DNA from 4 places in the Pseudoduganella sp. SL102 genome. Region 4 is predicted to be linked to each of the others. Evidence: predicted binding sites of a transcription regulator. Region 4 holds the regulator's gene; each other region holds the start of a gene.
What was found. The regulator sigma-54, encoded in region 4, starts transcription at its own class of promoters, with help from an activator protein. The targets are predictions, from matches to a motif close to TGGCANGNAANCTGCTTT.
Positions count from the first base shown of each region.

Region 1: the regulator sigma-54 is predicted to act here: its motif matches at 864-881, upstream of OU994_RS05625 (TorF family putative porin).
Region 2: the regulator sigma-54 is predicted to act here: its motif matches at 862-879, upstream of OU994_RS02570 (EDSAP-1 family PEP-CTERM protein).
Region 3: the regulator sigma-54 is predicted to act here: its motif matches at 954-971, upstream of OU994_RS14250 (PEP-CTERM sorting domain-containing protein).

Region 1 is NZ_CP115554.1:1,328,209-1,330,410, reverse strand. It holds gene OU994_RS05630 (P-II family nitrogen regulator) at 1-17, opposite strand, end outside; gene OU994_RS05625 (TorF family putative porin) at 38-796, opposite strand; gene OU994_RS05620 (accessory factor UbiK family protein) at 1,002-1,256, shown strand; gene OU994_RS05615 (YifB family Mg chelatase-like AAA ATPase) at 1,365-2,202, shown strand, end outside.
Region 2 is NZ_CP115554.1:577,846-580,047, forward strand. It holds gene OU994_RS02565 (glucosyltransferase domain-containing protein) at 1-696, shown strand, start outside; gene OU994_RS02570 (EDSAP-1 family PEP-CTERM protein) at 923-1,876, shown strand; gene OU994_RS02575 (FAD-binding oxidoreductase) at 1,952-2,202, shown strand, end outside.
Region 3 is NZ_CP115554.1:3,358,782-3,360,983, forward strand. It holds gene OU994_RS14250 (PEP-CTERM sorting domain-containing protein) at 164-886, opposite strand; gene OU994_RS14255 (Rrf2 family transcriptional regulator) at 1,180-1,596, opposite strand; gene OU994_RS14260 (non-ribosomal peptide synthetase) at 1,679-2,202, opposite strand, start outside.
Region 4 is NZ_CP115554.1:978,997-981,198, reverse strand. It holds gene hpf (ribosome hibernation-promoting factor, HPF/YfiA family) at 160-516, opposite strand; gene OU994_RS04170 (RNA polymerase factor sigma-54) at 657-2,132, opposite strand; gene lptB (LPS export ABC transporter ATP-binding protein) at 2,171-2,202, opposite strand, start outside.

The DNA of each region.
Region 1 (2,202 bases), 350 kb from region 4:
GCAGTAATCATTTTCATGGCAGGCCTCGTTTGGTGTTTCAGAAAGTTTTGGACAGGGTCAGCACGGCGCCTGATTTGCCCAGGTCCTTGCCGTTTGGCGCGAAATACGCTTTGGCATCGGTATCGACATAGGCCAGCGATACCGTGGCAACGCCGAAGTCCTTGGTGACGCCCACTTTCCAGTCGGTGTAGCTGGAAAAATCGTTATTCTTGACTTTCTGGTGGCCCACGTGGAGGTTCAGGATGAAGCCGCCGCCCACCTCCTGGTTGACGGAAGCATCCAGGTACTGGCTGTTCTTGCTGTCGGCGAAGCCGAACAGGTTGGTCAGCGAGTGGGAATATTTCAGGGTGGCGGGGCCAAAGCCGACCTGGCCGTACAATTCAAACGTGTTTGCGCTGGTCGACAGGGAGTTCGAGGGGTAGATGTAGCCCAGGCCGCCCACGTCGTACGTGAAGCCGGAACCGATGTCGCCGCGCTTGCCGGCGTACACGTCCCATTCGACGCTGCCGTCGCCGCCGCCGTCCTTGACCCACTTGATGGTGGACAGCCAGGTGCCGGCATAGAAGCCTGTCGGGTTGTTGACCCAGTCGGCGCCGCCTTGCAGCGCCGGTTTCAGGCGGGTTTGCGAAATGCCGCGGTAACGGTAATCGCTGGTAACGGCCGCGTTAAAGCTGATCTCGTTGTCCGGTTTCGCCTCGGGTGTCGCGGCGGCTTCCTGTGCCTGGGCCTGGCCTGCTGCAATACATGCGAACAGTACGGCGACGGACAGGGCGGAGCGCTTGCTCGGGTATGACATGGCGATTTCCTTTTGAGTGAACTTTTATTGCGGTTTAAAATTCGTCTGACTCGTTGTCCCTTTAGCTAAAGCAGAATGCGTGCCAGCAAATAGTTGCTGAGCTGATAGCCGAGCCGCGCTGCGCGACGCCTGTTTCGCACCAAATAATCTTCGTACTGGCACCATTGTGGTGCATTCGTGCGAAAAACCTCACCTGGAGCCCATCGTGGACATGAACGCCTTCTTTACCGACCTGCAATCCAAGATCAACAACGTCATCGAAAATTCGCCTGCCAAGGATATCGAGCGCAACGTCAAGGCGATGATGACCCAGGGCTTTTCCAAGCTGGACCTGGTGACGCGGGAGGAATTCGACATCCAGGCGCAGGTGCTGGCCAAGACCCGCAACCGCCTGGAGTTGCTGGAAACCCGCCTGGCCGAACTGGAGGCGAAGATCGCCGCCGAGAAGGCGCCGCTGTAACGGCTTTTTCGCGGATTTTTCTCCTTTATCGCGGCGCAAGGCCGCGCCCGCCGCAAGCGCCTAGGATGCAGGATCGTCTTCTTCATCCACAGCTTGCAGCGGGGTACCATGAGCCTGGCCGTCCTGAAAAGCCGTGCGCTGAACGGCATCGAAGCGCCGGAAGTCAGCGTCGAAGTCCATCTCGCCAACGGCTTGCCGGCTTTCCACGTCGTCGGGCTGGCGGAAACGGAAGTCAAGGAAGCACGCGACCGCGTGCGCGCCGCCATCGTCAACGCCGGCTTCGAAATGCCCAACCACCGCATCACCGTCAGCCTGGCGCCGGCCGACCTGCCCAAGGAATCCGGCCGCTTCGACCTGCCGATCGCGATCGGCATCCTGGCCGCCTCCGGCCAGATCCCCTCCCCTCCCCTGGCGCGTTATGAATTCGCCGGCGAACTGTCGCTGACCGGCGAGCTGCGGCCGATCCGCGGCGCGCTGGCCATGACGTTCGCGATGCAGCGGGCACGCGCGCACAGTGCCTTCATCCTGCCGCTGGCAAACGCGGATGAAGCGGCGCTGGTCGATGGCGCGGCGATCTTCCCGGCGGCCACGCTGCTGGAAGTGTGCAACCACTTCTGTGCGGCCGACGATACCGTCCGGCTGGCGCGGCACCGCCCGGCACTGCAACCCGCGCGCGCCGAGCACCCCGATTTCGCCGAAGTCAAAGGGCAGTGGCATGCCAAGCGGGCGCTGGAGGTGGCTGCCGCGGGTGGGCACAGCATCATCATGGTGGGCCCGCCCGGCGCGGGCAAGACCATGCTGGCCTCGCGTTTCGCCGGCCTGCTGCCCTCGATGACGAACGATGAAGCGCTGGAAGCGGCCGCGGTGCAGTCGCTGACGGGCTCGTTCACCGCGGCGGCCTGGAAGATGCGCCCGTTCCGCGCACCGCATCACACTTCGTCGGGCG
Region 2 (2,202 bases), 400 kb from region 4:
GCCGTGGCACTGGCCTGCACGGCGATCGCGGTGGCCCGCGCCCGCGCCGGCGTGGCGCTGCCGAACTTGCTGTTGTTCGCACTCCTGCTGGGAACGCCTTTCCTGCTGTGCTTGCTGACGGGGCCCGCCAGCCTGCCGCTGCGTGCGATGGTGGCGTTGCCCTATGTGATCTGGCTGTCTGCGCTGCTGGCCTTTACGTACCAGCGTGGCGCCGCCTGGATCGCCGGCCTGGTGGTGTTTGCGCTGTTCCAGCTGCAAATCGTGAACCTGACGTCGCAATACATCGCCACCGCTACCCTGGTCCAGCACCAGGACCGCTTCATGGGGTTCGACATCGGCCGCCGCTTGCTGCTGCTGCGTGGCGGCGACGAGGCCGGAAAGCCGATCTGGCTCGACGTCTACGGCCACGGCGCGGAAGAGCGGGTATCCCTGTTCGCCGCCGCCCAGACGGGCGTGACCAGGGGCTCCTTCTTTGGCTGGGACAAAGGCAATCTCCAGCGCATCGCCGCTTATTTGCGGGTGCTCGGCTTCGACACTGTCCGTCCGGCACCGCCCGCTGCGCGCAGCGCGCTCACCACCCAGTTCGAACAGATGCCGGTGTGGCCACACGAGGGTTCGTTGCGCCGCAGTGGCGATTATTACCTGCTCAAGCTGGGCAAGACGCCGGATGCGGCCCATGTCGTCCCGGCCGAATAGTTATGACATCGCGAGGAGATTTGCTCCAGCTCATGCGTTGTATTGATCGATGCCTGGGGCAGGGCTGGGAAACTGAGCTAACCGTACTGTCGAAAAACTTTACAGTTGATTTGTGAAATAACAAGCTGTCGCGATAAGTGGTTGATTTTATTGCATGGTCAAGTCTGGCACGGTCCGTGCTTAATATCATTGAGGCAAGACCAACCGCTTATTTCCAGGAGAAATCATGAAACTCAAATCACTGCTCGCCGCAGTCGTCCTGTCCGCCATCGGCGTTACGCCAGCATTCGCAGGCGTGGCGGGCATGGCTGACCTGTCCATTTCCCAGCTGCTGGTGGTGGATCCAGCCAATCCTACCCAGCCGAGCCCGTTCGCTGGCCAGATCCGGATCACCAGCGATTCGCGCACCGGTACGGCAGCGTCGAACTATAACAACGTACAAGGTACCGGGATCGGCGCCGCCAGTATCACGGACACCCGCACCGACGGCACGACCGCCTCGGTCGACGTGCAATACCGTGCCGCCGGCCCGGATGCTGGCGCAGTCAATGCCATCTACGGCGGTTCGGCCGAGAACAACACCGCCGCGAACTTCGTGGCGAACAACGGCAATTACGCGCTGGGCGACATGAATATCACGGGCAATGCACTGGCTGGCGGTGCCAACGGCCTGACCCGCGCCGACTCGTCGGCCGATAACCCGAACGCATCGGGCGGCGCCAATGCCACGATTCTGAACGGCGTGACGGTCATCACCGACTTCACGGCAGGTGTGACGGCCGACCTGGCATTTGCACTGACCTACGACGCATTCGTCAGCGCATTCGTCGATGCGCTGCTGCCGGCAAACCAGAATTCCCTGGCTTCCGGCGCCATCACCTTCAACCTGACGCTGCGCAACCTGACGACCGGTACCACCCTGCTGAGCTGGAGCCCGGAAGAACTGAATCAAGGCTTCCAGTCCACGGGCTTTAGTGAAAATGCCGTGCATGACGAGGCAGGCACGATCGTTTCCGACACCATCAATGTCGTGGCCGGTAACCGCTACAGCCTCGTGATCAACCAGGCATCGAACTCGACGATCCAGCTGCAGGCAGTGCCGGAACCGGAATCGCTGCTGCTGGTCGGCCTGGGCCTGCTGGCCATGGGTGTGACCGCACGCCGCAAACGTCTGCAATAATCGCGAGGCAGTCAGTCCTTTCGCAAGCCCGGGCATGCCCGGGCTTTTTCCATTGGTTTTCATGCATTGGTCATCATGCCAAGACATACCGCTGACACTTCCAACGTTACAGGCCTGGCGCAACCGGGAGGGCGTATCCTGCGGCCACGCACCACCGCCCAGGTACAGCGCATCGTCCGGCTCGCCAATCGCCGGGGATGGACCATCAATCCCGTTTCGACCGGGCTCAACTTCGGCTATGGAAGCGCGTCTCCCGTCCGGCCCACCGATATCCAGCTCGATCTCAGCCGGATGACGGCGATCCGCAATGCCGCGGAGATCTCGCG
Region 3 (2,202 bases), 2.4 Mb from region 4:
ATGAAGTAACTCAACAGAAAGTCAGACAGTGATTCCGGCAGGAAGTTCCCCTGATTACCGCGCACAGCGCCGCGTAAAAAAAGCCGGGCAAAGCCCGGCTCAGTGTAAAGATTTCCGACAGCGCGGCCGGAACAGCCGCCGGCAGGTGCCGGCGGCCGGTCCATCAACGCTGCTTGCGGCGGCGCAGTGCCGCCAGCGTCAGCATGCCGGCGCCCATCATCAGGTACGTGCTTGGTTCCGGAACCGGCGAGGTCAGGCCATAGAAGTTGCCGGTGCCGACGACGTGGTTCATGTCGCCAGGATACGGCTGCGTGAAGCTGGTCGAGAACGACATGTCGGCGCCGTCGATCTGCGCGTTGGTGTCGAAGTATTGCGCAGCGACGCCGCCCACCACGTCCAGCTGGCCCAGGCCGCTCAGGTTCGGCGGCATTTGCGAGTTCAGCGTGCCTTGCAGCGTGGCGCCGTTGTACTCGTGGCCTTCCAGGGACAGCCACAGGGTGCCCAGGCCGACGTTGCCGTCGTTCATGGTCAGCGGATCGTACGGGTTGATCGTCGACGGGCCGTCGTTCATGAAGATGTTGACGAAGCCACCGGTGTACTTGGTGATCGCGCCATCCATCGACACGGGCGTGTAGCCGCCGAAGACGATCGTCAGTTCGCAGTTGGGGCAGAACTGGGCCTGGCCGGTGCCGTTCATCGTCGAGATGATGCCGTAGCCGCGGGCCGTGCCATCTTCCTCGAAGATCTGGTGCATCTGCACCGACGACGACGAGAAGTCGATGCCGTAGTCGGGATCCCAGGTTACGCCACCGACGGTTTGCGGCGCGGCGGATGCGGCACCGATCGACGAAATTGCTACTGCCAATCCCAGCAGTGTAGTTTTCATTTTGCTCACGTATGGCTCCAAGTTGATTAGTTTAACTACGAACATTTTTTTATTTTTTGTATAAGCTTATGCAAAGTTCATGCCTTCGCTCAGCCGCAGTAAGCTAAACCTTTGATTCTACGTAAGACGCTTTCTTATAAATTCATTAAGAAAATTGAAGGGTTGGCTGTGCTGTAAAGTTTGTCGACAGCTATCCAGCCCAGCCCTGCGACCGGTCGGACGGCCGGTAGCGCGATCCCTGCTCATCAATAAAATGGATGGGCTGAAATCGCTGTAAAATTTTTCGACACGGGTCAGCGCCGGCAGGCATTGGCGGCCAGGTCCGCCAGCGTCACCTGGCCGAAACGTTCCAGCAGCAGCGCTTCTGCGGCGCGCATCGCGTCGCCCAGGGTGGCGTTGACGGCACGCTCGATGAGGCAATCGGCATGTTCGTCCGTGGTGCCCAGGGCAAATACGGGCGGGTCGCCCAGCGCGTGGTGGATGTCGCGCAGCGTGATGGCGTGCAGCGGCCGGGCCAGCACCCAGCCCCCGCCATGCCCCTTGCCTGACTGCACATATCCCTGCTCGCGCAAGCCGGCCATCGTGCGGCGCACCACGACGGGATTGGTGTTCAGCATGGCGGCGATCGTGTCGGAGGTGGCGGGGGCGTCCAGGCTGTCCATATGGATCAGCACATGGAGCATGCGGGAAAGGCGGCTGTCGTGTCTCATGCCGCGATGATACCAGCGGTGCAGGGGAGCAAAGGCCTGGCGGGGTGGCGGCCCGCTCCTATACAGCCTTGCCGGCTTCCCGCTAGTTGGGCAGCGCCGGCCAGCAAGCCTGCGCACGGGGGCCGGCGTGGCGCCCCGCATTGAGCGACAGGTCGTGCGCCGCGCGTTGGCGCGGAGCCGGAATGGCGGCGCTTGCCGGCGGCGGTGGCAAATCCGGGGCCTTCGGCGGGGCCGCCGATGGTGTCGATGATGCCGATCGTGCCGGTGCCGTGACAAGCGCTGTCCCGGCCCGCGAGGCTGCCGCCATTCCATGCGCTGCCGTGTATCCCGCCGCCCCGGCTTGGCCATCCATCGCAACCCGCCCGGCTGCCGGGCCGCCGTCGTCGAGCATGCCGCTGGCTGTCCAGCGAGCCGCCTGGCCGGTGCGGAACAGGCGCCCGCCCGGTACCAGCGGGTGCGTGGCGAAGCGTGCGGCCGTCAGGTCGGGGCGGTGCAGGTAGCCTCGTGCCAGCCCGGCGCCGCCCACGTGCAACTGGCCCATGACGCCGAGCGGTGCGGGCTGGCCGTGGGCATCGAGCACGTAGGCGGCCATGTCCGGCAGCGGCT
Region 4 (2,202 bases):
CGTTGTCGTTATTGGCCTCATTCTAGCCATGGATGCGGCGTGTGTGGCGTAAACCTTGGACCCGGACGTAACAAAGGGCGCATCGCGCGCCCTTCTGTTGTAGCGGTTGCAGCGGTAGCAGAACTGGAGCAGTTCTGCCACCGCGCCCTGCGTCCGTCGTTATGCGGGCGATGCGGGGATCTCGGCCTCGCTCAGGTGCTTGATGGTTTCGTGGTTGTGGTTCTGCACTTTATCCTTGTGCTTCATGACCTGGCGGTCCAGCTTGTCGATCAGCGTATCGATGGCCGCATACAGATCCTGGGCGACGCTTTCAACGAATACGGTCTTGCCCGACATGCGCAGATTAATTTCGGCTTTCTGTCTTTTCTCTTTCTCGGTGAGATTATCTACACTCAGGATCACACTTACATCGATCAGCTGATCGAAATGGCGTCTAACGCGTTCCAGCTTGTTCTGCACATACTCGCGAATGGCAGGGGTAACGTCGATATGGTGTCCACTGATGGTCAGATTCATACACACACTCCTAAAGAAGATATAACAGGTTCGTGCGTTATCCGCCAAAACAGGCAAGGCGGCGCAGAGGAACCCAAGCACTACCAGGATTTGCCGCAAGGGCTTGCAAAGGGGTTTGCAAATGCGCTTGCAACGAACTGCTATAGCGATTTGCGGAGGCTGACCGGGGGGATTTTCAATGCTTCGCGATATTTGGCAACAGTGCGTCGCGCAATCACCATGCCTTGTTCACCCAGCATGTCCGCAATCTTACTGTCGGATAAAGGGTTCTTCGGGTCTTCGGCTCCTGTGAATTGCACGATCAGCGCCCGGATCGCAGTCGAGGATGCTTCCCCGCCAGCTTCGGTTGCAACGTGGCTGCCAAAAAAGTACTTCAACTCAAACATGCCATGCGGCGTCAGCATATATTTTTGAGTTGTTACCCGAGAGATAGTACTCTCGTGTAGACCCAGTGTATCAGCTATTTCACGCAACACAAGGGGTCTCATTGCCACCGCGCCATGCGAGAAAAAGTTCTTCTGCCGTTCGACGATGGCCTGGGCCACGCGGAGGATCGTGTCGAAGCGCTGGCGCATATTCTTGATCAGCCACTTTGCTTCTTGCAGCTGTGCATTCATCTGCGTCTCGCCCTTGCCCTGCTTGAGCAGGCTGGCGTACAGCGCATTGACACGCAGGCGGGGCATCACGTCGTTGTTCAACGTGACGATCCAGCCGTTGCGCCCCCGCTTTACCACCACATCCGGTACCACGTAGTCTGACACGTCGGCCGCGAAGGCGGCGCCCGGATGCGGGTTGCATTGGCGGATCACGGCCTGTGCTTCACGCAGGTCTTCGTCGTCGCAGTCGAGCGCCTTCTTGAGCTTGTTGAAGTCGCGCTGGGCAAACCACTGCAAGTGTTTTTCAACGATGCACAGCGCCATGCGCCGCGTTACCAGCGGCACGCCGGGCATGCGCCGGATCTGCAGCGCCAGGCACTCGGAAGCGTTGCGCGCGCCAATGCCCGGCGGGTCGAAGCTCTGCAGCAGGTTGAGCGCGGTGCGCAATTCTCCGATCTCGATTTCCAGCTCTTCCGGCATGCGCTCGTGGATCTCTTCCAGGCTTTCCTCGAGGTAGCCGTTATCGTCGAGCGCATCGATGATCAGTTCCACCAGGCCCCGGTCGCGCGCCTCCAGCACGGTCACGCGCATCTGCTCCATCAGGTGCTCGCGCAGGCTGCGGTGGCTGGCTTCCAGCTGGGGGCGGGCATCGTCGTCGTCCGGCCCCTTGCCGCTGCCGGCGCTGCTCCAGTCGGTATCGCCGGTGCCGGCATCGAGGCCTACGCCCTCGCCGCCATCGAACGGCTCGGGTTCCGGCGCGGCGGGCGCATCCTGCGGCGGCCCGCCTTCCGGTGGCGCCTCGCCGGCCCCTTGCGTCGTGTTGATCGCGCCATCGGCCAGCAAGCGCACCGAGCGGTCGAGAGGATCGTCGAGCCGCTCCAGCAGCGGGTTATCGGTCAGCAGCTGTTCCAGTTCCTGGTGCAGCTCCAGCGTGGACAATTGCAGCAGCCGGATCGACTGCTGCAGTTGCGGCGTCAGCGCGAGGTGCTGGGAAGTGCGCAGTTGCAAGGACTGTTTCATGGCTGATTAGGAGCTGGTTGAGGTCTGGTCAAGGCCGCTCACATGCGGAAATGTTCACCCAGATAGACAC